Regions from separate parts of the Pantoea phyllosphaerae genome, predicted to be linked through region 2. Evidence: predicted binding sites of a transcription regulator. Region 2 holds the regulator's gene; the other holds the start of a gene.

Region 1 (10,992 bases), on a different contig from region 2:
ATAGCTGGCGAAAGAGAAGGTGTGCCAGCTTTCCAGCCAGCCGTGGTTCGCGTGGCCGCGTTCGTCTGCTTTGCGTAGGTAGATCATGTTCAGTTCTCCTCAATGTTTTAGAACAGTCTGAACCTGAGGCGAACCTATTGATAGCTGAAAAACTTCACGCCTCTGTTCAAAAAAGATGAACAAGCGCCTCACGCATGATGAGCAGAGCTGAAGAATGCGGCAGGTAAAAAAAAAGCCAGCACCCGAGCTGGCTAAGTCATACTGGAAGCAATGTGAGCAATGTCGTGCTTTCCGGTTTGTCTGAGGACGCCCCGAGAACGCATCGCAATAATAATCATTATCATTCGCGTCTGTAAAGCCTTTTGTGATCTTTTCTGTTGATTATTAATAAGATTTCCTTGATGTTTGAAAGGGTTTTCCCGTCAACGCAAGGAGAAGGATGATGAGCGAGATTGTGGTGCGACACGTTACGCCTGAAGATGCTGCCGCCTTAATGCATATTTACAGCCAGCCGGACACCATGGCGAATACGCTACATCTGCCGCTGCCTTCGCTGCAAAAATGGCAGCAGCGGCTAAGCAACCTCTCTCCAGCGGGACATTCGCTGGTCGCCTGCATTGAAGGAAAAGTGGTTGGCCAGCTGACGCTGGAGGTTCTCGCGCCTGCGCGCCGTCGCCACTGCGCCACGCTGGGCATGGGCGTCGATGAAGCGTATCGCAACCGCGGCGTCGGCAAAGCGCTGCTCGGCGCGGCGGTCGATCTTTGCGACAACTGGCTGCAGGTCACGCGCATGGAGCTAACGGTATTCGCCGACAATCCCGCCGCCATTGCCCTCTACCGCCATTTTGGCTTTGAAGTAGAAGGCACGGCGAAGGCTTTTGCTATGCGACAGGGCGAGATGATCGATACGCACTATATGGCGCGGCTGAAATAGCAAACGGGGCCAGCCTGGCCCCGAAATGTTAATATCCCGCGCTCAAATCCCCTGGCGTACGCGGATCCGATGCGCCATAAAGCGTGCCGTCCGGCCCAATCATAATGCTCTGCGTGCTGCCCATCGCTGGCAATACCTTCACATGCTGCCCCTTATTCTCCAGCAGGCGCAGCGTGTCCGGGCTGAACCCCTTCTCAACGCGCAGCTGATCCGGCAGCCACTGATGGTGGAAGCGCGGCGCATTGGTCGCCTCTGCGACGTTCATCCCGAAATCGACGCTGTTTACCACCATTTGCAGCACGGTGGTAATAATGCGGCTACCGCCCGGACTGCCGGTCACCAGCCAGGTTTTGCCCCCTTTCGCCACGATAGTCGGCGACATTGAGGAGAGCGGACGCTTGGCGGGCTGTACCGCATTCGCTTCACCGCCGACCAGTCCGTAGACATTCGGCGTGCCCGGCTTGGCGGAGAAATCATCCATCTCGTTGTTCAGCAGGATGCCGCTGTTGCCTGCGACGATGCCGCTGCCGAAATTGGTGTTCAGGGTATAGGTCACCGCGACCGCCGTGCCCTGCTTGTCGACGACCGAAAAGTGCGTGGTCTGGTTGCTCTCATAGGGCTCCAGCTTGCCGGGCTTAATCTCGCTCGACGGACGCGCTTTCGCCACGTCAATCTGCTGCGCGATCGACTTCGCGTAGGCTTTGCTGGTGAGCGCCTGCCACGGCACTTTGACAAAATCGGGATCGCCAAGGTACTCCGAGCGGTCGGCATAGGCGTATTTTTCCGCTTCGGCGATCACCTGCATCGCGTCGGCACTGCCAAAGCCCATTTTCGCCAGATCGAAGTTTTCCAGAATATTCAGGATCTGCACGATATGGATCCCGCCGGATGAGGGGGGCGGCATGGAAAAGACCTCATAACCGCGATAGGTGCCGCTGATTGGTTTACGCTCGACGGCGCGGTAGGCCGCCAGATCCGCTTTGCCGATCAGGCCGCCGTGCTGCGCCATCTCGCTGGCGATCTCGTCGGCGATTTCGCCTTTATAGAAAGCGTCCGGCCCCTGCTGCGCAATCAGCTGCAGGCTGTGGGCGAGATTCTTCTGCACCAGGCGATCGCCCTTCTGCCACGGCGTGCCGTCGGGCTTAAAGAAGATTGCCTTGCTGTTGGGATGCGCCAGCAGCACCTCCTTGCCATAGGTTTTCAGATCGTCTGCCAGCGCGTCGTTGACCAGATAGCCTTCGCGCGCCAGCTTAATTGCTGGCGCCAGCAGCGTGCTGAGCGGCAGCGTGCCATATTTTTGCGCCGCCAGCGCAAAGCCTGCCACGCTGCCGGGCGTGCCCGAGGCGAGATGCGAGGTGAGCGACAGCTTGCTGTCAGCGTTGCCCTGTTTATCGAGGAACATATCGCGCGAGGCGCGGCCCGGCGCCATTTCGCGGAAGTCGATAGAGGTGGCGCGGCCGGATGCGGTGCGCAGCAGCATAAAGCCGCCTCCGCCCAGGTTGCCCGCCTGCGGATGCGTCACCGCCAGCGCGAAGCCGACGGCGACGGCGGCATCCACCGCGTTGCCGCCCTGGCGCAGAATATCCACGCCAACCTGCGTCGCCAGCGCATCCACCGAGGCGACCATGCCGTTCTGCGCCCTGACGGGATGAAAGGTATCATCCTCAACGCCATAAGAGACGGGCGGCGCGCTGGCGGGCGCGGCGGCGTCAGCGGCGCTGACAACCGTTAAACTCATCATTACCGCCCAGCCAAGCTGGCGTATATTTCCTCGCATCATCATCCACCCTTTTCAGTTGTTTACATTTGTTATTACGCAGGCAAGTGTTTACATATACAGCAAAAAAATAACATCTAAGTCAAATTCGGTGCGTTCCTGGGGGAGAAGTTTGTGAGGTTGCTAAACTTAAAGAAGTTGCGGCCGGGCGCATCAGACGATGGCGAGGCCGCCTTGACGGAGGAAGTCACATGAAAAAATGGTTAATCGTCTTTGCCGCGCTGCTGCCACTCAGCAGCATGGCCAATATGCTGAACAACACGAATCAGCCTAATCAGCCGGGCTACAACCCAAGCCAGCAGCGCATGCAGACGCAGATGCAGATCCGGCAGCAGCAGCAGCAGAGCAAACTGCAGCAGGATCAGCAGCAGCAGACGCAGCAGATACAACGCAAAATGCAGGAACAGCGCAGCAGCGCCCAGCAGCGCGTTATCAACACGCAGCCGGGTCAGCAGCAGAACCGTAATTAACGAAAGTCGGGGCCGATAATGTCGATGCGATCGGTACAGATGGCGTCGACGCCCCATTTCAGCAGGGTACGCGCCCGCTCTGGGTCGTTTACCGTGTAGACGAGAATATGCAGGCCGGCGGCCTTCAGCGCCGCGACGCGTTCGGCGTCGAGCAGTTTATGGTTAAGGTGAATCGAGACGCACGCCAGCGCAGCGGTTTTGCGTTGCCACGCCTCATCCCATTCATCAAGCAGCAGGCCGCGCGGCAGATCCGGCTCCGCCTGCATCGCCGCCTCCAGCGCCACGTAAGAGAACGACGACAGCAGCGGCGCGGTCATCTCCTGCCACAGCGTTTTCGCCGCATGGGCGATGGCGCGACCGGTTTCCGCCTCGCTGCCGGTAGTGGGTTTGATTTCGATATTCGCCATCATGCCGTACCGGCGACAGCGCGCCGCCACGTCGGGAAGCCGCGCCAGCGGTTCGCCGTCGAACGCCTTGCCGAACCAGCCGCCCGCATCGAGCTGCGCCAGTTTTTCCCACGGCAGCTCACCCGCGACGCCCCAGCCGCTGCTGGTGCGATCCAGCGTGTCGTCGTGCAGCAGAAAAATCTGCTTATCCTGCGACAGCTTCGCGTCGAACTCGATCATGGTATGGCCCCACTTCGCGCCGACGTCGATCGCCGCCAGGGTATTTTCCGGGGCCAGTTTGCCGCCGCCGCGGTGGGCAACGATATGAGGATAGGGCCAGTTGTATGTGCTCATTCCAGACGCTTTCCGGTCGTTGAATCGAAATAGTGTAACGCATCCGACGGCAGATGCAGCCACAGCGTGCTGCCCGCCTGCGGGCGTTCGCTGTGCGGCAGACGCACCACCAGCGGCGTCTCGCCGATGCGCCCGTGCGCCAGGTTGTCCGCGCCGAGCAGCTCCAGCGTCTCGACGCGCTGCGGAATGCCCTCGCGCTCGCGCGGGCTGATGCGCACATGTTCGGGACGGATGCCGAGCGTCACGGCACGATTCGCCCACTTCGCCTTGATCTCGCCGAGCGGCAGAGAGTAGGAGTGGTCGATATTGAAGCGCGTGCCGTCGCTGCCGATCTGGCCGTCAATCAGGTTCATCGCCGGCGCGCCGATAAAGGAAGCGACGAACTGGCTGGCGGGACGCTCGTAAATCTCTACCGGCGTGCCGATCTGCTCGACAAAGCCCTTGTTCAATACCATCACGCGCTGCGCCAGCGTCATCGCTTCGACCTGATCGTGCGTGACGTAAAGGCTGGTGGTTTGCAGGCGACGGTGCAGCTGCTGCAGCTCCAGTCGCATCTGCACACGCAGCCGCGCGTCCAGGTTGGAGAGCGGCTCGTCGAACAGAAACACCGAGGGCTCGCGCACGATGGCGCGGCCCATCGCCACGCGCTGGCGCTGGCCGCCGGAAAGCTCGCGTGGACGGCGGCTCAGCAGCTGATCCAGCTCCAGGCTGCGCGCCGCCTCCAGCACGCGCAGGCGGATATGCTCTTTGCTCATGCCGCGGATCTTCAGCCCATAGGCCATATTCTCCTCGACCGTCATATGCGGATAGAGCGCGTAGTTCTGAAACACCATCGCGATGCCGCGATCTTTCGGCTCCAGCTGGGTGACGCGTCTGTCATCGATATAGATATCGCCGGAGGTGACGCGCTCCAGCCCGGCCACCATGCGCAGCAGCGTCGATTTTCCGCAGCCGGAGGGGCCGACCATCACCATAAATTCGCCGTCGTTGACGGTGACGTTGAGCGGCTGAATGATTTGATTCTTGCCGTCGTAGGACTTGGTTACCGCCTGAAGGGTTACGCCTGCCATGCTTATTTCTCGCTCTCGACCAGGCCACGCACGAAGGCACGCTGCATGACCAGCACCACCACTACCGGTGGGATCAGGGTTAATAACATTGCCGCCATCACTTCGTTCCACTGCGTCGGCGATCCGCTGGTGGAGATCATACTTTTGATCCCCGCCACTGCGGTGCTGAGCGAGGCGTCGTTGACGATCAGCAGCGGCCAGAGATACTGGTTCCAGCCGTAGATAAAGGTGATGACGAACAGCGCCGCGAGGTTGGTTTTCGACAGCGGCAGCACGATGTCCCAGAAGAAGCGCAGCGCGCTGGCGCCGTCGATGCGCGCCGCCTCGATCAGCTCATCCGGCAGCGACATAAAGAACTGGCGGAACAGAAAGGTCGCCGTGGCCGATGCCATCAGCGGCAGCGTCAGGCCGCTGTAGCTGTCGAGCATATTGAGATCGGCGATCACCTGCACGGTAGGGAAAATACGCACCTCGACCGGCAGCATCAGCGTAATGAAAATCAGCCAGAAAAAGAGCGTGCGCAGCGGAAAGCGAAACCAGACCAGCGCAAAGGCGGAGAGCATCGACACCGTAATTTTGCCGACGGTAATACCGAACGCCATAATCAGGCTGTTGAGCAGCATCAGGCTAAACGCCGGGCCGCTGCCGTTAACCCCCTGGGTCCAGATGCGCGAGACGTTCTCCCACAGGTGGGTGCCAGGTATGAGGGTCATCGGCACCTGATAGACCGCCTCGTTATCCAGCGTGGCGGCAACGAAGGCGACGTAGAGCGGAAAAAGAATGGTGAGCACGCCCAGCACCAGCAGCGTGTGGCTGAAGATATCCAGCCCGCGACGGTTTTCAATCATTGGTACTGCACCTTACGCTCAACGAAGCGGAACTGAATCACGGTCAGGCCAATCACCAGCAGCATCAGCACCACCGACTGCGCCGCCGATGAAGAGAGATCCAGTCCGGTAAAGCCTTCGCGATAGATTTTGTAGATCAGCGTGGTGGTGGCCTGCACCGGCCCGCCGCCGGTCGCGGCGTCGATAACCGGAAAGGTATCGAAGAAGGCGTAGATCAGGTTCACCACCAGCAGGAAAAAGCTCACCGGCGTAATCAGCGGCAGCGACAGATTGAAGAAGCGGCGCACCGGCCCGGCGCCGTCGATCGCTGCGGCCTCCACCAGCGATTTCGGAATCGACTGCAGCGCGGCGAAAAAGAAGAGAAAGTTGTAGCTCATCTGCTGCCAGATCGAGGCGACGACAATCAGGAACATCGCCTGGCCGCTGTTCTGGGCATAGTTCCAGCTATAGCCAAGCTGGTTGAGAAAGTGGCTAATCAGGCCGAGGCCGGGATTGAACAGAAACATCCACATCACCGCCGCAACCACCGGCGCCACCGCGTAGGGCAGCAGCAGCAGCGTCTGGTAGAGCTTGCGCAGCCGGATAACGTAATCCACCAGCGCCGCCAGCAGCAGCGACAGCACCATGCCGCACACCGTGACCAGCGTGCTGAACACGATGGTGGTCCAGAAGGCGTCGAGATAGTAGCTGTCCTGAAACAGGCGCCTGAAATTGTCCAGGCCGACAAAGGTGCTGGAGAGGCCGAAGGGATCGAGGTTTTGCAGCGAATACCACAGCGCTTCGCCCGCGGGCCAGAGGAAAAAGATAGCGGTAATCAGCAGCTGCGGCAGCACCAGCAGATAGGGCAACAGACTGGTGCGAAACACCGGGCGAGATGAAGACATAGCGTACTCTGTCTGAGAAAGAGAACAGGGCCAGCAGCGCCGGCCCTTTTAACGTCACAGGTTACTTCACCTGCTGTTCAAAGCGGCGCAGCAGTTCATTGCCGCGTTTCACCGCGCTATCCAGCGCGGCCTGCGGCGTCTGCTTGCCGGTCCAGACGCCTTCCAGCTCTTCGTCAACGATGGTGCGAATCTGCGGCATATTGCCCAGGCGCATACCTTTGGTGAACGGCAGCGGATCTTTGTTCAGCATCTGACGTGTTGCGATATCCGCGCCAGGGTTCTTGTCGTAGAAGCCCTGCTGCTTGCTCAGCTCGTAGGCGGCGGTGGTAATCGGCAGGTAGCCGGTTTTCTGATGCCATTCAGCGGCGATTTCCGGCTGCGCGAGGAACTGCATAAATTCCGCGACGCCCTTGTAGGTGTTGGCGTCTTTGCCTTTCATTACCCACAGGCTGGCACCGCCGATAATGGCGTTCTGCGGCGCGTTCGGCACCGTATCGTCATAGGGCATCATGCCGACGCCGAAGTTAAATTTGGCGTAGTGTTTGATATCCGCCAGCGAACCTGAAGAGGCGGTGGTGATGCCGCAGTCGCCGTTATAGAACTTGGCGGTGGATTCGTCTTTACGGCCGAAGTAGGTGAAGTCGCCTTTCTTGTTCATCTCCTCCAGCATCTGGATATGACGCACCTGCACCGGCTTGTTGAACTCCAGCACCGCATCGGTGCCGTCGAAGCCGTTGTTTTTGCTGGCGACCGGCAAGGCGTGCCAGGCACTGAAGTTTTCGATCTGGATCCAGCCCTGCCAGCCGCTGGCGTAGCCGCAGCTCATGCCTGCCTTACGCAGCGCGTCGGCATCTTTCGCCAGCGCCTGCCAGGTTTTCGGTGGCTGATCCGGGTTCAGGCCCGCTTTTTTAAAGGCGTCTTTGTTGTAGTAGAGCACCGGCGTGGAGCTGTTGAACGGCTGAGAGATCAGATGGCCGCTGGCGTCGCTGTAGTAGCCCGCCACGGTCGGCACAAACTGTTTTTCATCGAAGGGAATGCCCGCGTCCTGGAAGACCTGATGCACCGGCACGATCGCCTTCGACGCCATCATGGTGGCGGTGCCGACTTCATAAACCTGCAAAATGGCCGGCGCTTTGCCGGTACGCACCGCTGCGATGCCTGCCGCGAGGCTCTGCTCGTAGTTGCCTTTATAGGTCGGCACGATTTTATAGTCGGGATGCGCCTGGTTGAAACGTTGCGCCAGCGAGTCGACCTCTTTGCCTAACTCGCCCTCCATTGAGTGCCAGAAAGGAATTTCAGTGGCGGCCAGCGCGTTGCCGCTGATGGCCAGGCCCAGAACCGCACTCATCAGGCTTTTTTTATAAGTAAAGACAGACATAGAGTTTTCCTGTGCAGGTAGGTACGCGCGATATCACGCATTTTTTGTTCGCGAAGTAACATGACACGGGAAAATGACGGATTAATAACAGCGAGATGACAGCCGGATGACGGCCAGATGAAGGAGGTTTTATCTAAATTGTGTTATCGCACCACAGCCAAAGGCCGTCGGCGGCGCAGCCAGTTCGGCACCGGCCAGCGCGCACCATCCGGAGCGTACTAAAGTACGTGAGGAATGCGAGCACTGCCCGGCGTCGAAATGGCAAGTAAGCCAGGCCTAAGCACCCAAATAAGCGCTGCGGACGGCTTCGTTGGAGAGCAGAGCTTCCCCCGTATCTTCCAGCACCACGTGCCCGTTCTCCAGCACATAGCCGCGATCCGCCAGCTTCAGCGCCTGGTTAGCGTTCTGCTCCACCAGAAAGATGGTCATCCCCTCTTTGCGCAGCTGCTCGATGGTATCGAAGATCTGCTGGATAATAATCGGCGCCAGCCCCAGGGAGGGCTCGTCCAGCAGCAGCAGACGCGGCTGGCTCATCAGCGCGCGGCCGATCGCCAGCATCTGCTGCTCGCCGCCGGACATGGTGCCCGCGCGCTGGATTTTACGCTCCGCCAGACGCGGAAAGAGCGCATAAACGCGCGCGATGCGCGTCTGATACTCCTGACGGCTGGCGAAAAAGCCGCCCATCGCCAGGTTCTCCTCTACCGTCATGCGCGAAAACACCCGGCGCCCCTCCGGCACGATAGCGATCGCCTCGCGCATGATGCGCGCGGTTTGCCAGTCGGTAATGATTTTGCCGTCGAAGGTAATGCTGCCCTGGGTGGCGCGCGGCTCGCCGCACAGCGTGCCGAGCAGCGTGGTTTTCCCCGCGCCATTGGCGCCGATCAGCGTGACGATTTCGCCCTGGCTGATATGCAGGCTGACGTTGTGCAGCGCCTGGATCTTGCCGTAGTGCGCGCTAACGTTGTTAACGGATAACATTGGATTTGCCATGTTACGCCTCTCCTAAATAGGCTCGGATCACATCCGGATTATTACGCACCTCTTCCGGCGTGCCGTTGGCCAGCGGCGTACCCTGGTTCACCACATAGATTCGGTCGGAAATGCCCATCACCAGCTTCATATCATGTTCTATCAGCAGGACGGACACCTTGTGCTCGCCGCGCAGTTCGGCGATCAGCTCATCCAGCTCGTGCGTCTCTTTCGGATTCAGCCCGGCCGCCGGTTCGTCCAGCATCAGGATCTCCGGACGCGTCACCATGCAGCGCGCAATCTCCAGACGGCGCTGCTGACCGTAGGCCAGATTGCCCGCCTGGCGATTGGCCAGATCGAGCAGCCCGATACGCTCCAGCCAGGTGGCGGCGCGATCCAGCGCCTCGCTCTCGCCGCGACGAAACGCCGGGGTTTTGAACAGGCCTGAGAAGAGGCCGCTTTTCAGATGCTGATGCTGCGCCACCAGCAGGTTCTCGATGACCGTCATCTCACGGAACAGGCGAACGTGCTGAAAGGTGCGCACCACGCCCATGCGGGCGATCTGCTGGCCGGGCATGCCTTCCAGATGCTGCTCGCGCAGCTTAATGGTGCCGCCGGTCGGCTTGTAGAAGCCGGTCAGGCAGTTGAAGACGGTGGTCTTTCCCGCGCCGTTGGGACCGATCAGCGAGACGATCTCCTGCGGGCGCAGCTCCAGCGCCACGTTATTGACCGCCAGCAGGCCGCCGAAGCGCATCATCAGGCCTTCAACGGCTAATAAAGGCTGACTCATGCCTGCTCTCCTTGTTTCTGCTTCAGTTTCAGGTGCGGACGCTTCATCGGCAGCAGCCCCTGCGGACGCCAGATCATCATCAGCACCATCAGGCCGCCCAGCACCAGCATGCTGTATTCGTTCAGATCGCGCATCAGCTCGCGCGACACCACCAGCAGGATAGCGGCGAGGATCACGGCGAACTGCGAGCCCATGCCGCCCAGCACCACAATCGCCAGCACGAAGGCGGATTCGACAAAGGTAAAGGATTCCGGGCTGACAAAGCCCTGGCGCGCGGCGAACAGCGTGCCGGCGAAGCCAGCGAACGCGGCGCTAATGGTAAAGGCGGTCAGCTTGATGCGCGTCGGGCTCAGGCCGAGCGAGCGGCAGGCGATCTCATCTTCACGCAGCGCTTCCCACGCGCGGCCCAGCGGCATGCGCAGCAGGCGGTTAATCACGAACAGCGTCAGCGCCACCAGCAGCAGCGCCACCAGATAGAGGAAAATCACGCGGTCGCTGGGGTCATATTTCAGGCCGAAAAATTCGTGGAAGGTGCTCCAGCCGCCCTCGGAGACTTTACGGCCGAACTCGAGGCCAAACAGCGACGGCTTAGGGATCTGCGCGATGCCGTTGGGACCGCCGGTCAGCGCAGTGTTGTTCAGCAGCAAAATGCGCACGATTTCGCCGAAGCCGAGCGTGACGATCGCCAGATAGTCGCCGCGCAGGCGCAGCACCGGGAAGCCCAACAGCAGCCCGAACAGCGCCGAGACGATGCCCGCCAGCGGCAGACACTCCCAGAAGCCGAGGCCGAAGTAGTGATTCAGCAGCGCGAAGGTGTAGGCGCCGATAGCGTAGAAGCCGCCGTAACCAAGCACCAGCAAACCTGACAGGCCGACCACCACGTTGAGCCCGAGGCCGAGCATCACGTAGATCAGCGTCAGCGTGGCGATGTCCACCGCACCGCGCGAGACGAAAAAGGGCCAGGCGACCGCGACGACGATCAGCGCCAGCATAAACAGCTTCTGCTTCGGCGTGGAGCCGTCGATGCCGGGCAGCACCAGCGCCGGACCGGAGATCTTTTTCAGGCCGCGCTGCCAGAACGGGCGCAGCAGCTGAAAGAGAAAGACCACGCCGCAGCCGACGAAAATCCAGT
Region 2 (10,992 bases):
CGCCAGCAGCGCGCTGGCGAGCAGCAGCGCCATGCCTGTTTTCATTACGCCTCCTGAGGGCGGGGCAGCTCCAGTTTGCTGTAGCCCAGCCCGTTAATCTTGCGCACCCGAATCTGTACCGGAATGCGCTCTTTCATCGCCTCGACGTGGCTGATGACGCCGATGGTTTTGCCGCTGGCGTTGAGCGCGTCCAGCGCGTCCAGCGCGGTGTCGAGCGTTTCGGCGTCCAGCGTACCGAAGCCCTCGTCGAGAAACAAAGACTCTATGCGCGTTTTCACGCTGACTAAATCTGAAAGTGCCAGCGCCAGCGCGAGGCTGACCAGAAAACTTTCGCCGCCCGAAAGGGTGCGGGTGTCGCGCGCGGCGTCCGCCTGCCAGGTATCGATCACGTCCAGCTCAAGCGCGTCGCTGGCGCGGCGCTGCAGCAGATAGCGGCCGTGCAGCCGATCGAGCTGGCGGTTGGCGAGCGCCACCAGGTGATCCAGCGTCAGCCCCTGCGCGAAGCGGCGGAATTTGTCGCCGCTGGCGGAGCCGATAAGATCGTTTAGCTGACTCCAGTGCGCCAGCGCCGCCTCCTCCTCTTCGATCTGCGTCATCAGGCTCTGCTGCTGTTCGCGCAGGCGTGCGTCGCTCTGAAGCTGCTGCTGCGCCTCGCCCTGCTGGCGCGCATTGTCGCGCAGCGCCAGACGCAGATCTTCAAGCTGCGCCTCCAGCGCGGCGGCGTTTTCCGCCGCGCCCTCGGGACGGCTTTGCTGATGCGCCGCCCGACGCTCGGTCAGCTGCTGCCGCTGCGCCTGCAGCGCCTGGCGCTGCTGCTCAAGCTGCTGTAACCGGCCGCGCAGCGCGCGCGCCTCCTCTTCCTCCAGCAGCGCCGCGCGCAGGCTGGCTTCATCGTCAAAGCCGGCGGCGGCCAGCGCGGCGCTGAGCAACGGCTGCGCCTCGCGCAGCCCCTGGCTCACCTTTTCCTGCTGCGTTTCCAGCTCGGCGGCGCGCCCGGCCAGCTGGCTGAGGTGGCTCTGGCTTTTCTGCAGCGCCTCCAGCGCGGCGGCGAGGGCGGCTTCCTGCTGCTGGATCTGCGCCTGCATCTGCCGCCGCGCCGCGGCGACGTCGTTATCAGCGAACAGCGCCTGCCGCGTCGCGCGCTGCTGCGCCAGCGTCGCGTCGCTTTGCGCACGCTGCTGTAGCAGGGCGTCAAGCTGCTGCCGTTCACGCTCAACGCGCTGCTGCAGGCTGCTGCACTGCGCTTCGGCGCGTGCCAGCTGCGGCTGAAGTTGAGCCAGCTGCTGCTCGCTCTCATTCCACTGCTGCCAGCGCAGCAGCTGCTGTTGCAGCCAGCCGTCACGCGACGCCGCGTCGGGCAGGGCGAGGCCAGCGTCCGCCAGCGCCTGATGCAGCGCCTCGCGGCGCTGCCGCCAGTCGCGCTCTTCCTGTTCCAGGCGCTGCGCCAGCGTTGTCGCGCCCTCTTGCAGGTTAGTGAGCGTTTGCTGGGCCAGCTGAAGCTGCTGCTGATGCTGCTGCAGCGCCTGCTGGTGCCGCAGGTGCTCATCTTTCGCCTGCTGGCGCTGGCGCGCGGCGCTCTCCTGCTGACGTATCAGCTGCTGCAGCGCCTGCTCCTCGCTGTTTTGCTGCTGCTGCCAGGCGGCCAGCGCCGCGCTGTCGTCCGCATCAAATGTGAGCACCAGCTTACGCTGTAGATCTCGCCACTGCTGGGTTAGCTCATCCAGCCGTTGGGTATCTGCCGCCAGTTCCTCCCGGAGCCTCTGCTGTTCACTCTTCGCCTGCTTAACCGCCTCGCCTTTTTGGATGCCCTGTTCGCGCAGCGCCTCGACCTGCCTCTCCTGTTCGGCCAGCCGTCGCTGATTCTCGCTCAGTTCCAGCGCGGCGTAGCGCTCGACCGCCGGATGCTGGCACGATCCGCACAGCGGGCAGGGCTGCTCAGGTTCCAGGCGCGCGCGCCAGGCCGCCAGATCGGCGATGTGCTGCTCCAGCTCGCAAATCTTTTTGATATCGGCCAGCGACGCCTTTTCGCGCGCGAAGGCGGCGCGCAGCGTCTGCAGCGTGTCGTCATCCTGCTGTAGCCTCTTTTCCAGCGCGGCAAGGCGCTGCTGACGCGCGGCGAGATGCTGCTGCAGCGGCGTCCACTGCGAGGCGAGCACCACCAGCTGCTGGCGCAGCGGACGGCGGCTCTCGAACTGCGCCAGGCTGGCCTGCAGCGCCTGCGGCGGATGGCGCTGCTCCAGATCGGCCAGCGCCTGTTGCGCGCTTTCCAGGGCGCTCGCCGCCTGCTGTTCGGCCTGGCTCAGCGGCGTTGCCTGCTGCGCCAGACGGGCGAGCGCCGCCTGCTGCTGCGTCAACTTTTGCTGCTGGAGACGCTGCTGCTCGCGCAGCGCCTCCAGCGCAGTTTCCTGCTGCGTCAGCTGGGCGAAGCGCTCCTGCCACAGCGCCAGCGAAGGACCCCACTGCGGCAGCGTGCCCTGATCCGCGCGCCACTGCTGCTGTTTCGCCAGCGCGGCCTGCAGGCTGTCGCGCTCTGCCGTTTCCTGCTGCAGCGCGCGCGCGCTTTGCGTCAGCGCCTGCTGCTGCTGGTCGCTTTCCTGCCGCTGCTGCTGCGCCTGCGTCACCAGGGCGGCGATCTGCTGGTCGAGCGGAATGACCTGCTCCGTCAGCAGCGTCTCCTGCGCCTGCTGCTCGCGTAGCGCGGCGTCGCGCGCCGCCTGCGCCGCCTCGCGGCGCTGCCGGTCGCTCTGCATTTGCTGCTCGGCGGCCTGGCGCTGCTGTGTAAGCTGCTGCTGCGTCTGCTGCAGACGCTGCTGCTCATGCAGCAGGCTATCGCGCTGCGCTAATTTATCGCGCATCTTCTCCGCCGGCTCGCTGCGCGCCAGCCGCTGGCGATCCGCCTCCGCATCGCGCCACGCCTGTTCCGCCGCCTCCAGCGCGGCCTGTGCGGCCTGAATATCGCTGTCGAGCTGCTGCGCCTGGGTCAGCCACTGATGCTGCCTGCGCAGGCTGTCGTTTTGCTGAGTAAGCGCCTGCTCCGCTTCCGTTAGCGCAGCCAGCTGCTGCTGCAGCGCAGCGCGCGCGTCGGCGTCGAGCAGGGTCAGGGTGCCGGCGCGGCTGCGCAGGTTGTCCAGCGCCAGGCGCGCCGCCTTGTGGCGTTCGTAGATGGCGACGGAGATCTGGCCGTAAATCTCGGTGCCGGTCAGCTCCTCCAGCAGTTCGGCGCGCTCGCCGGGCTTCGCGTTAAGAAAGGCGGCGAACTGACCCTGCGACAGCATCATCGAGCGGGTAAAGCGATCGAAGTCGAGGCCCGACAGCGACTCGATCAGTTTTAATTTGTCGTTGACCTTGTCCGCGAAGATTTTGTCATCGATACAGCGCGCCAGCTCGACGCGCGGCGCCTGCAGCTTGCCGTCGGCCGCGCCGCGCGCGCGGTTCTGGCTCCAGAAGGCGCGCCAGGCTTCGCCTTTGATCTCAAACTCCACTTCAGCAAGGCATTCGGCGGTGTCGCGCGTCATCAGACCGTTTTGCGTCTGCGACAGCACGCCGAGGCGCGGCGTCTGGTGATAGAGCGCCAGACAGATGGCGTCGAGCAGGGTGGTTTTGCCTGCCCCGGTCGCGCCGGTAATGGCGAACAGACCGTTGCTGGCAAAGGGCTCGGCGCGAAAGTCGATAAACCATTCGCCTTTCAGCGCGTTCAGGTTTTTAAAGCGCAGCGTGAGGATTTTCATTCGCTCTCCTCCAGCGAGGCGAGGGTGGAGCGGAACAGGGCGCTGAGGTGCGCATGCCCCGATTCGTCGATATCCTCCGCCAGCGCCATGCGGCGGGCGAAGACCTCCTCCACTTTTAGCTCGCTCAGGGTTTCGTTTTTCAGCTGCGCCAGGCTCTGCTGGCGCTGTTCGCGGCTGCGGCGCAGCAGCAGGACTTCGACCGGCAGATCGGCGGTCAGCGCCTCGACGCGGCGCTGCAGGTCGCTGAGGAATTCCTGGGTCGTCACCTCGATATCGAGCCATACCGGCTTGTTGCCCTGATGGTCGGCAAAGGGCGCCAGCTGCGCCTCGATCTCTGTCAGCGAGCCTTTCAGCATTTTCATCGGCTGGAAAGAGGGGACAGGCAGCGGCGTCACGCGCTGCAAACCGGCGCTATTCACCTCGAGCAGAAAGACGCTTTTCTCGCTGCCGAGCTCGTCGAAGCTGAGCGGGATCGGCGAGCCGCTGTAGCGAATATGATCGCTGTTGGCGACGCGCTGGGCGCGATGGATATGGCCGAGCGCCACGTAGTCGACGTCGGGAAAAGCCGACGCGGGAAAGGCGTCGAGCGTGCCGATATAGATATCGCGCACCGAATCGCTTTTGCTGACGCCGACGGTGGTGAGATGGCCAGTGGCGATGACCGGCAGCGCCAGCGGATGCGCGCGCGCCGCGTCGACGCTGCGCTGGTAGTGCGCGGCGATCGCCTCCAGCAGGCTGAGCTGCTTTTCGCGCCCCGACTGGCCCGCGCGGCTGCGCATAATATCGCGCGGTCGCAGATAGGGAATGGCGCAGAGCAGCGCGCCTGGTTCGCCGGCGCGGTCGCGCAGCAGCAGCAGATTGTGATCCGCCTGCGGCGTGGTGATCACCTGGGTATTCAGGCAGGCGAGCAGGGCGCGCGATTCGTTGAGGGTGGCGACCGAATCGTGATTGCCCGCCAGCACCACCAGCTGGCAGCCGGTTGGCTGCAGCGCCACCACGAAACGGTTAAAGAGTTCGCGCGCGTAGCTTGGCGGCGTGCCGCTGTCGAAAAGGTCGCCCGCGACGATCAGCGCATCGACCTGATGCTCCTCAATGCGCGCCAGCAGCCAGTCGAGAAAGGCCTGGTGCTCGGCCGCCCGGCTCTTGTTATAGAAAAACTGACCGAGGTGCCAGTCCGCGGTATGAATGATGCGCATAAAACTCCCTGCGGTAACGGTTTGCCGGAGGATTATACCGGCTATGGCGCAAAAGCAAAAAAAGCGGCGCCAGCGGTTATAAAGCAGTGTTAACGCGCTGATTAAGCGGCTATGTTTTTCATAAAAGTGTCATAAATCTGACGCATAATGGCGCCGCATATAACGGTGACAGCAGTCACATCAGCAGGAGTTGCAATGGCTAAGCGCATTTTGGTTGTGGAAGATGAAGCCCCTATCCGTGAAATGTTGTGCTTTGTTCTGGAACAGAACGACTACCAGCCCATTGAGGCCGAGGATTATGACAGCGCGGTAGGGAAACTGATTGAGCCCTGGCCAGATTTAATTCTGCTGGACTGGATGTTGCCGGGCGGCAGCGGCATTCAGTTTATCAAGCACCTCAAGCGCGAGGCCCTGACGCGCGATATTCCGGTAATGATGCTGACGGCGCGCGGCGAAGAGGAAGATCGGGTGCGCGGTCTGGAAGTGGGCGCGGATGATTACATCACCAAGCCTTTTTCGCCGAAAGAGCTGATGGCGCGCATCAAGGCGGTGATGCGCCGCATTTCGCCGATGGCGGTGGAAGAGGTGATTGAGATGCAGGGTTTGAGCCTGGATCCCTCCTCGCACCGCGTGATGTCGGAATCGACGCCGCTTGAGATGGGCCCGACCGAATATAAGCTGCTGCACTTCTTTATGACGCATCCCGAGCGCGTTTACAGCCGCGAGCAGCTGCTGAACCACGTCTGGGGCACCAATGTTTATGTGGAAGATCGCACCGTTGACGTGCATATCCGCCGCTTACGTAAGGCGCTGGAAGTTTCCGGCCACGATCGCATGGTTCAAACCGTTCGCGGAACGGGGTATCGTTTCTCCGCCCGCTACTAAACGGAGTCTTTACCGTGCTGGAACGACTCTCCTGGAAGAGACTGCTCTCTGAGCTGGCGCTGGCCTGTCTGCCTGCGCTGATTGTCGGATTGATTTTTGGTTATCTCCCCTGGCTGCTGCTGATTAGCGTGCTGGGGATGCTGCTGTGGCACTTCTCTAATCTGATGCGGCTGTCGCACTGGCTGTGGGTCGATCGCACCATGACGCCGCCCACCGGAAAGGCGAGCTGGGAACCGCTGTTTTACGGTCTCTATCAGATGCAGCTGCGCAACCGGCGGCGGCGGCGCGAGCTGGGCAATCTGATCAAGCGCTTTCGCAGCGGCGCCGAGACGCTGCCCGACGCGGTGGTGCTGACCACGGAAGAGGGCGCTATTTTCTGGTGCAACGGCCTGGCGCAGCAGCACCTCGGCCTGCGCTGGCCGGAAGATAACGGCCAGAACATCCTTAACCTGCTGCGCTATCCGGAGTTCTCCCGCTATATTCGCCAGCGCGATTTCAACAAGCCGCTCACCCTCATTTTCAATAACCAGCGCCACATGGAGTTTCGCATCATGCCCTATAGCGAGGGGCAGTGGCTGATGGTGGCGCGCGACGTGACGCAGATGCACCAGCTGGAAGGGGCGCGGCGCAACTTCTTCGCCAACGTCAGCCATGAACTGCGCACGCCGCTGACGGTGCTGCAGGGCTATCTGGAGATGATGAACGACTCGGTGATGAACGAGCGCTCGCGCGGCAAAGCGCTGCAGACCATGCAGGAGCAAACGCGCCGCATGGACAGCCTGGTGCGCCAGCTGCTGACGCTGTCGCGCATTGAGGCGGCGCCAGCCATCGACATGAAAGAGACGGTGGACGTGCCGATGATGCTGCATCTGCTGCAGCGCGAAGCGGAGACGCTGAGCGGCGGCCGTCACCAGATCCACTTCCATACCGATCCGCATCTCAAGGTGCTCGGCGACGACGATCAGCTGCGCAGCGCCCTCTCTAACCTGGTGTACAACGCGGTCAATCATACGCCAGAAGGCACGCGCATCGACATCAGCTGGCTGCGCAGCCGCCAGGGCGCACAGTTCAAGGTCTGCGACAACGGGCCGGGGATTTCAGCTGAGCACCTGCCGCGCCTGACCGAGCGCTTCTACCGCGTGGATAAGGCGCGCTCGCGCGCCACCGGCGGCAGCGGTCTGGGGCTGGCGATCGTCAAGCACGCCCTGAGCCACCATAATGCGCGGCTGGAGATCACCAGCATTCCCGATAAAGAGACCTGTTTTACCTTTACGCTGCCGTCAAGGTTGATCGTCAGCGCAGGATTGCAGGAGAATGCCGTCCATTAACCGTTAATGGAACCTCTTATGCGCGTCTGGCTGCTGTTGCTTTCTCTCTTTTCGCCCGCGCTGACGCTGGCGGCGCCTCAGCCTGAAATGCTCACCGGCAACCTCAGCAGCGTCGGCTCAGACACGCTGGGAACGCTGATGATGCTGTGGAGCGAAGATTTCAGCGCGCGGGCGCCGGGCGTCAATCTACAGGTGCAGGCCTCCGGCTCTTCCACCGCGCCGACGGCGCTGGCGGCGGGTGCCGCGCAGCTCGGCCCGATGAGCCGCCCCATGCAGGCGGAAGAGCGGCAAACCTTTCAGGCGCGCTATGGCTACCCTCCGCTCGCCGTGCCGGTGGCGCTCGACGCGCTGGTGGTGGTGGTTAATCAGCGCAATCCGCTCACGCAGATCGCTATGCGCCAGCTCGACGCCATCTTTTCCGTGACGCGCCTGTGCGGCGCGCCGCAGGTGCCAGCGCGCTGGGGCGATATGGGCGTGCGACAGCCCGACTGGGCGCGGCGACCGATTCAGCGCTACGGACGCAACTCCGCCTCGGGCACCTGGGGCTTCTTTAAGCAGCAGGCGCTGTGCAACGGCGATTTTCGCGCCGACGTGGCGGAGTTTCCCGGCTCGGCCGCCGTGGTGCAGGCGGTCGCCGCCAATCCGCGCAGCATTGGCTACGCCAGCTTCGGTTTTCATCTCAGCGGCGTGAAGATGCTTGCCGTCGCTGACGCGCAGGGCGCGGCGGTAGCGCCGGACGCCGACTCTATCCGCAGCGGCCGCTACCCCTGGGCGCGCCCGCTCTATATCTATGTCAACAAGCCGCCGGGCAAGCCGCTGCCGCCGCTGGTAAACGCCTTTCTTCATCAGGTGCTTTCGCCGCAGGGCCAGCGCCGCGTCAGCGAAGCGGGCTATCTTCCGCTGTCAGCGGCGCAGCGCGAGCAGGCACTGGCAGCGCTAGAGGCGAAGTAAGCGCTAACGTGAATTTTTTTCAACTCCGCTGAAATTTCTTCTGTTGCAGATAAGGCGCGCGCGTGCCACTCTGTCCACAGACGTTTAGCCATCCAGATGGCTATATATAACTTAGCGAAATTATTCCCTGACGTGATTAACGCTCAGGGTGCCAGGAGTGAAGATGACCGCACAGACCGCCCCGTTCCGCGCCGATACCGTCGGCAGCTTCCTGCGTCCCGCCGCCATTAAAAACGCGCGCGAACAGTATGCCGCTGGCCAGATCGACAAAGCCGCGCTGACCCGCATCGAAGACGACGCAATCCGCGATGTCGTCAGCAAGCAGATTGCCAATGGTCTACAGGTGGTGACCGACGGCGAGTTCCGCCGCGCCTGGTGGCACTTCGACTTTTTCGGTGGCCTGGAGGGCGTCGAGCTGTTTGAAGCGGAGCAGGGCATTCAGTTCAACGGCGTCCAGACCAAAGCGCACGGCGTGCGCGTGGTGGGCAAGCTGGGCTTCCGCGATCACCCGATGCTGGAGCATTTTCGCTTCCTGCAGAGCGTCGCGGGCGACGCGGTGCCGAAGATGACCATTCCCAGCCCGAGCGTGCTGCACTTCCGCGGTGGCCGCAAAGTGATCGACGAAACCGTCTATCCCGATCTGGCGGACTACTTCGACGACCTGGCCGAAACCTATAAAACGGCGATCAAAGCCTTTTACGATGCGGGCTGCCGCTATCTGCAGCTGGACGACACCGTCTGGGCCTATCTCTGCTCGGAAGATCAGAAGCGTCAAATCCGCGAGCGCGGCGACGATCCCGAGCAGCTGGCGCAGACCTACGCCCGCGTGCTCAACAAGGCGCTGGAGGGCAAGCCCGCCGATCTTACCGTCGGCCTGCACGTCTGCCGCGGCAACTTCCGCTCGACCTGGATCTCTGAAGGCGGCTACGAGCCGGTGGCGGAGATTCTGTTTGGCGGCGTGAACATCGACGCTTTCTTCCTGGAGTATGACAACGAGCGCTCCGGCGGCTTCGAGCCTCTGCGCTTTATCAGGCCAGGCCACCAGAAAGTGGTGCTGGGCCTGGTGACCACCAAAAACGGCGAGCTGGAAGATCCGGCGCAGGTGAAGGCGCGTCTGCAGGAGGCGGCGAAATTCGTCAGCCTGGACCAGATTTGCCTCAGCCCGCAGTGCGGCTTCGCCTCGACAGAAGAGGGCAACAGCCTGAGCGAAGAGCAGCAGTGGGCGAAGATTCGCCTGGTGGTCGATATCGCCGGACAGGTGTGGTAAGGCTGTAAACTTGTGCAAACAGGCGCGTAAAACGCGCCTTTTGTGCATCATGCCGCACACTTACGCTGAAATTTCTTACGCGATGCAGAAAAAATAAGCACATCATCTGATGCCCTGCGGAGATATATCCGAGATATTCACTGCTTTTTGGCTGTTTTCCGTCATAACCTTCTGGTTTTCCGATCCCGTATTGCCTTTCTCCGCTATAAACGTTCTACTTACGGCCGTTGTCGTAGTATCCCACTTGTGAACAGAACAAAAGCAGCTTAATTCACCTGCGCGACACGATTAAGGCAAGCACAATGCGCTGGCATCGTGCGCTACGTCGTTGTCAACGCGCGGTCTGGGGACAACATAAACCCAACTTCCACCGCAACACTCGTAACAGGCAATACAGTTGTATGACACATCGTTTAACCTCGAAGGATATCCTCGCGCTGGGCTTTATGACGTTTGCCCTGTTTGTCGGCGCGGGTAACATTATTTTCCCGCCGATGGTCGGTATTCAGTCTGGTGAACATGTCTGGACCGCCGCCGTTGGCTTCTTGATCACCGCCGTCGGCCTGCCGGTAATGACCGTAATCGCGCTGGCACGCGTTGGCGGCGGCGTCGACGCGCTCAGCACCCCTATCGGCAAGGGCGCCGGCCTGCTGCTGGCCACCGTCTGCTATCTGGCGGTCGGCCCGCTGTTCGCCACGCCGCGCACCGCGACCGTATCGTTCGAGATGGGCATCGCACCGCTGACCGGCGACGGCGCGCTGCCGCTGTTTATCTACAGCCTGATCTATTTCGTGCTGGTGATTGGCGTGTCGCTCTATCCCGGCAAGCTGCTGGACACCGTGGGCCATTTCCTCGCGCCGCTGAAAATCGTCGCGCTGACGGTGCTCGGCGTCGCCGCGCTGATCTGGCCAGCAGGCACCATCGCGCCTGCAACGGAAGATTATCAGCGCGCCGCCTTCTCCAGCGGCTTCGTTAATGGCTATCTGACGATGGATACGCTTGGCGCGCTGGTGTTCGGTATCGTTATCGTCAATGCGGCGCGCTCGCGCGGCGTGGAGAGCGCCAGCCTGCTGACGCGCTATACCGTAATGGCGGGTCTGATTGCAGGCGTCGGCCTGACGCTGGTTTACCTCAGCCTGTTCAAACTTGGCAACGGCAGCGGCGCGCTGGTGGCGCAGAGCGCAAACGGCGCGGCGATCCTGCATGCCTACGTGCAGCAGACCTTCGGCGGCATGGGCAGCTTCTTCCTGGCGGCGCTGATTTTCGTCGCCTGCATGGTGACGGCGGTCGGTCTGACCTGCGCCTGTGCGGAATTTTTTGCGCAATACCTGCCGTTGTCGTATAAAGCACTGGTCTTTATCCTGGGTCTGTTTTCAATGGTGGTGTCGAACCTTGGCCTGAGCCATCTGATTCAGATTTCAATTCCGGTGCTGACGGCGATCTATCCGCCGTGCATCGTGCTGATTGTGCTGAGTTTCACCCTGAACTGGTGGAACAAGAGCAGCCGTCTGGTTGCGCCGACCATGCTGGTCAGCCTGATTTTCGGCATTGTCGACGGGGTGAAAACCACCAGCTTCAAGGATATGCTGCCGGCGTTCAGCCAGCAGCTGCCGCTGGCGGACCAGGGACTCGCCTGG

What was found. Region 2 encodes PhoB, which activates phosphate uptake and scavenging genes when phosphate is short. Its sites were predicted from a motif close to CTGTCATAAAACTGNCNNAT; they were not measured.
Region 1: a site for PhoB is predicted at 8,173-8,192, ahead of ugpB (sn-glycerol-3-phosphate ABC transporter substrate-binding protein UgpB). Genes of this name have one in related genera too.

What each region holds. Positions count from the first base shown of each region.
Region 1 is NZ_JBPFDE010000006.1:146,660-157,651, reverse strand. It holds gene ACR6A7_RS10515 (pirin family protein) at 1-87, opposite strand, end outside; gene ACR6A7_RS10510 (GNAT family N-acetyltransferase) at 443-934, shown strand; gene ggt (gamma-glutamyltransferase) at 963-2,717, opposite strand; gene ACR6A7_RS10500 (DUF2756 domain-containing protein) at 2,903-3,181, shown strand; gene ugpQ (glycerophosphodiester phosphodiesterase) at 3,178-3,921, opposite strand; gene ACR6A7_RS10490 (sn-glycerol-3-phosphate import ATP-binding protein UgpC) at 3,918-4,991, opposite strand; gene ugpE (sn-glycerol-3-phosphate ABC transporter permease UgpE) at 4,994-5,839, opposite strand; gene ugpA (sn-glycerol-3-phosphate ABC transporter permease UgpA) at 5,836-6,723, opposite strand; gene ugpB (sn-glycerol-3-phosphate ABC transporter substrate-binding protein UgpB) at 6,785-8,101, opposite strand; gene livF (high-affinity branched-chain amino acid ABC transporter ATP-binding protein LivF) at 8,378-9,091, opposite strand; gene livG (high-affinity branched-chain amino acid ABC transporter ATP-binding protein LivG) at 9,093-9,860, opposite strand; gene ACR6A7_RS10460 (high-affinity branched-chain amino acid ABC transporter permease LivM) at 9,857-10,992, opposite strand, start outside.
Region 2 is NZ_JBPFDE010000003.1:241,405-252,396, reverse strand. It holds gene ACR6A7_RS06625 (cell envelope biogenesis protein TolA) at 1-45, opposite strand, end outside; gene ACR6A7_RS06620 (SbcC/MukB-like Walker B domain-containing protein) at 45-3,728, opposite strand; gene sbcD (exonuclease subunit SbcD) at 3,725-4,924, opposite strand; gene phoB (phosphate response regulator transcription factor PhoB) at 5,120-5,809, shown strand; gene phoR (phosphate regulon sensor histidine kinase PhoR) at 5,824-7,137, shown strand; gene ACR6A7_RS06600 (PstS family phosphate ABC transporter substrate-binding protein) at 7,156-8,088, shown strand; gene ACR6A7_RS06595 (cobalamin-independent methionine synthase II family protein) at 8,252-9,355, shown strand; gene brnQ (branched-chain amino acid transporter carrier protein BrnQ) at 9,757-10,992, shown strand, end outside.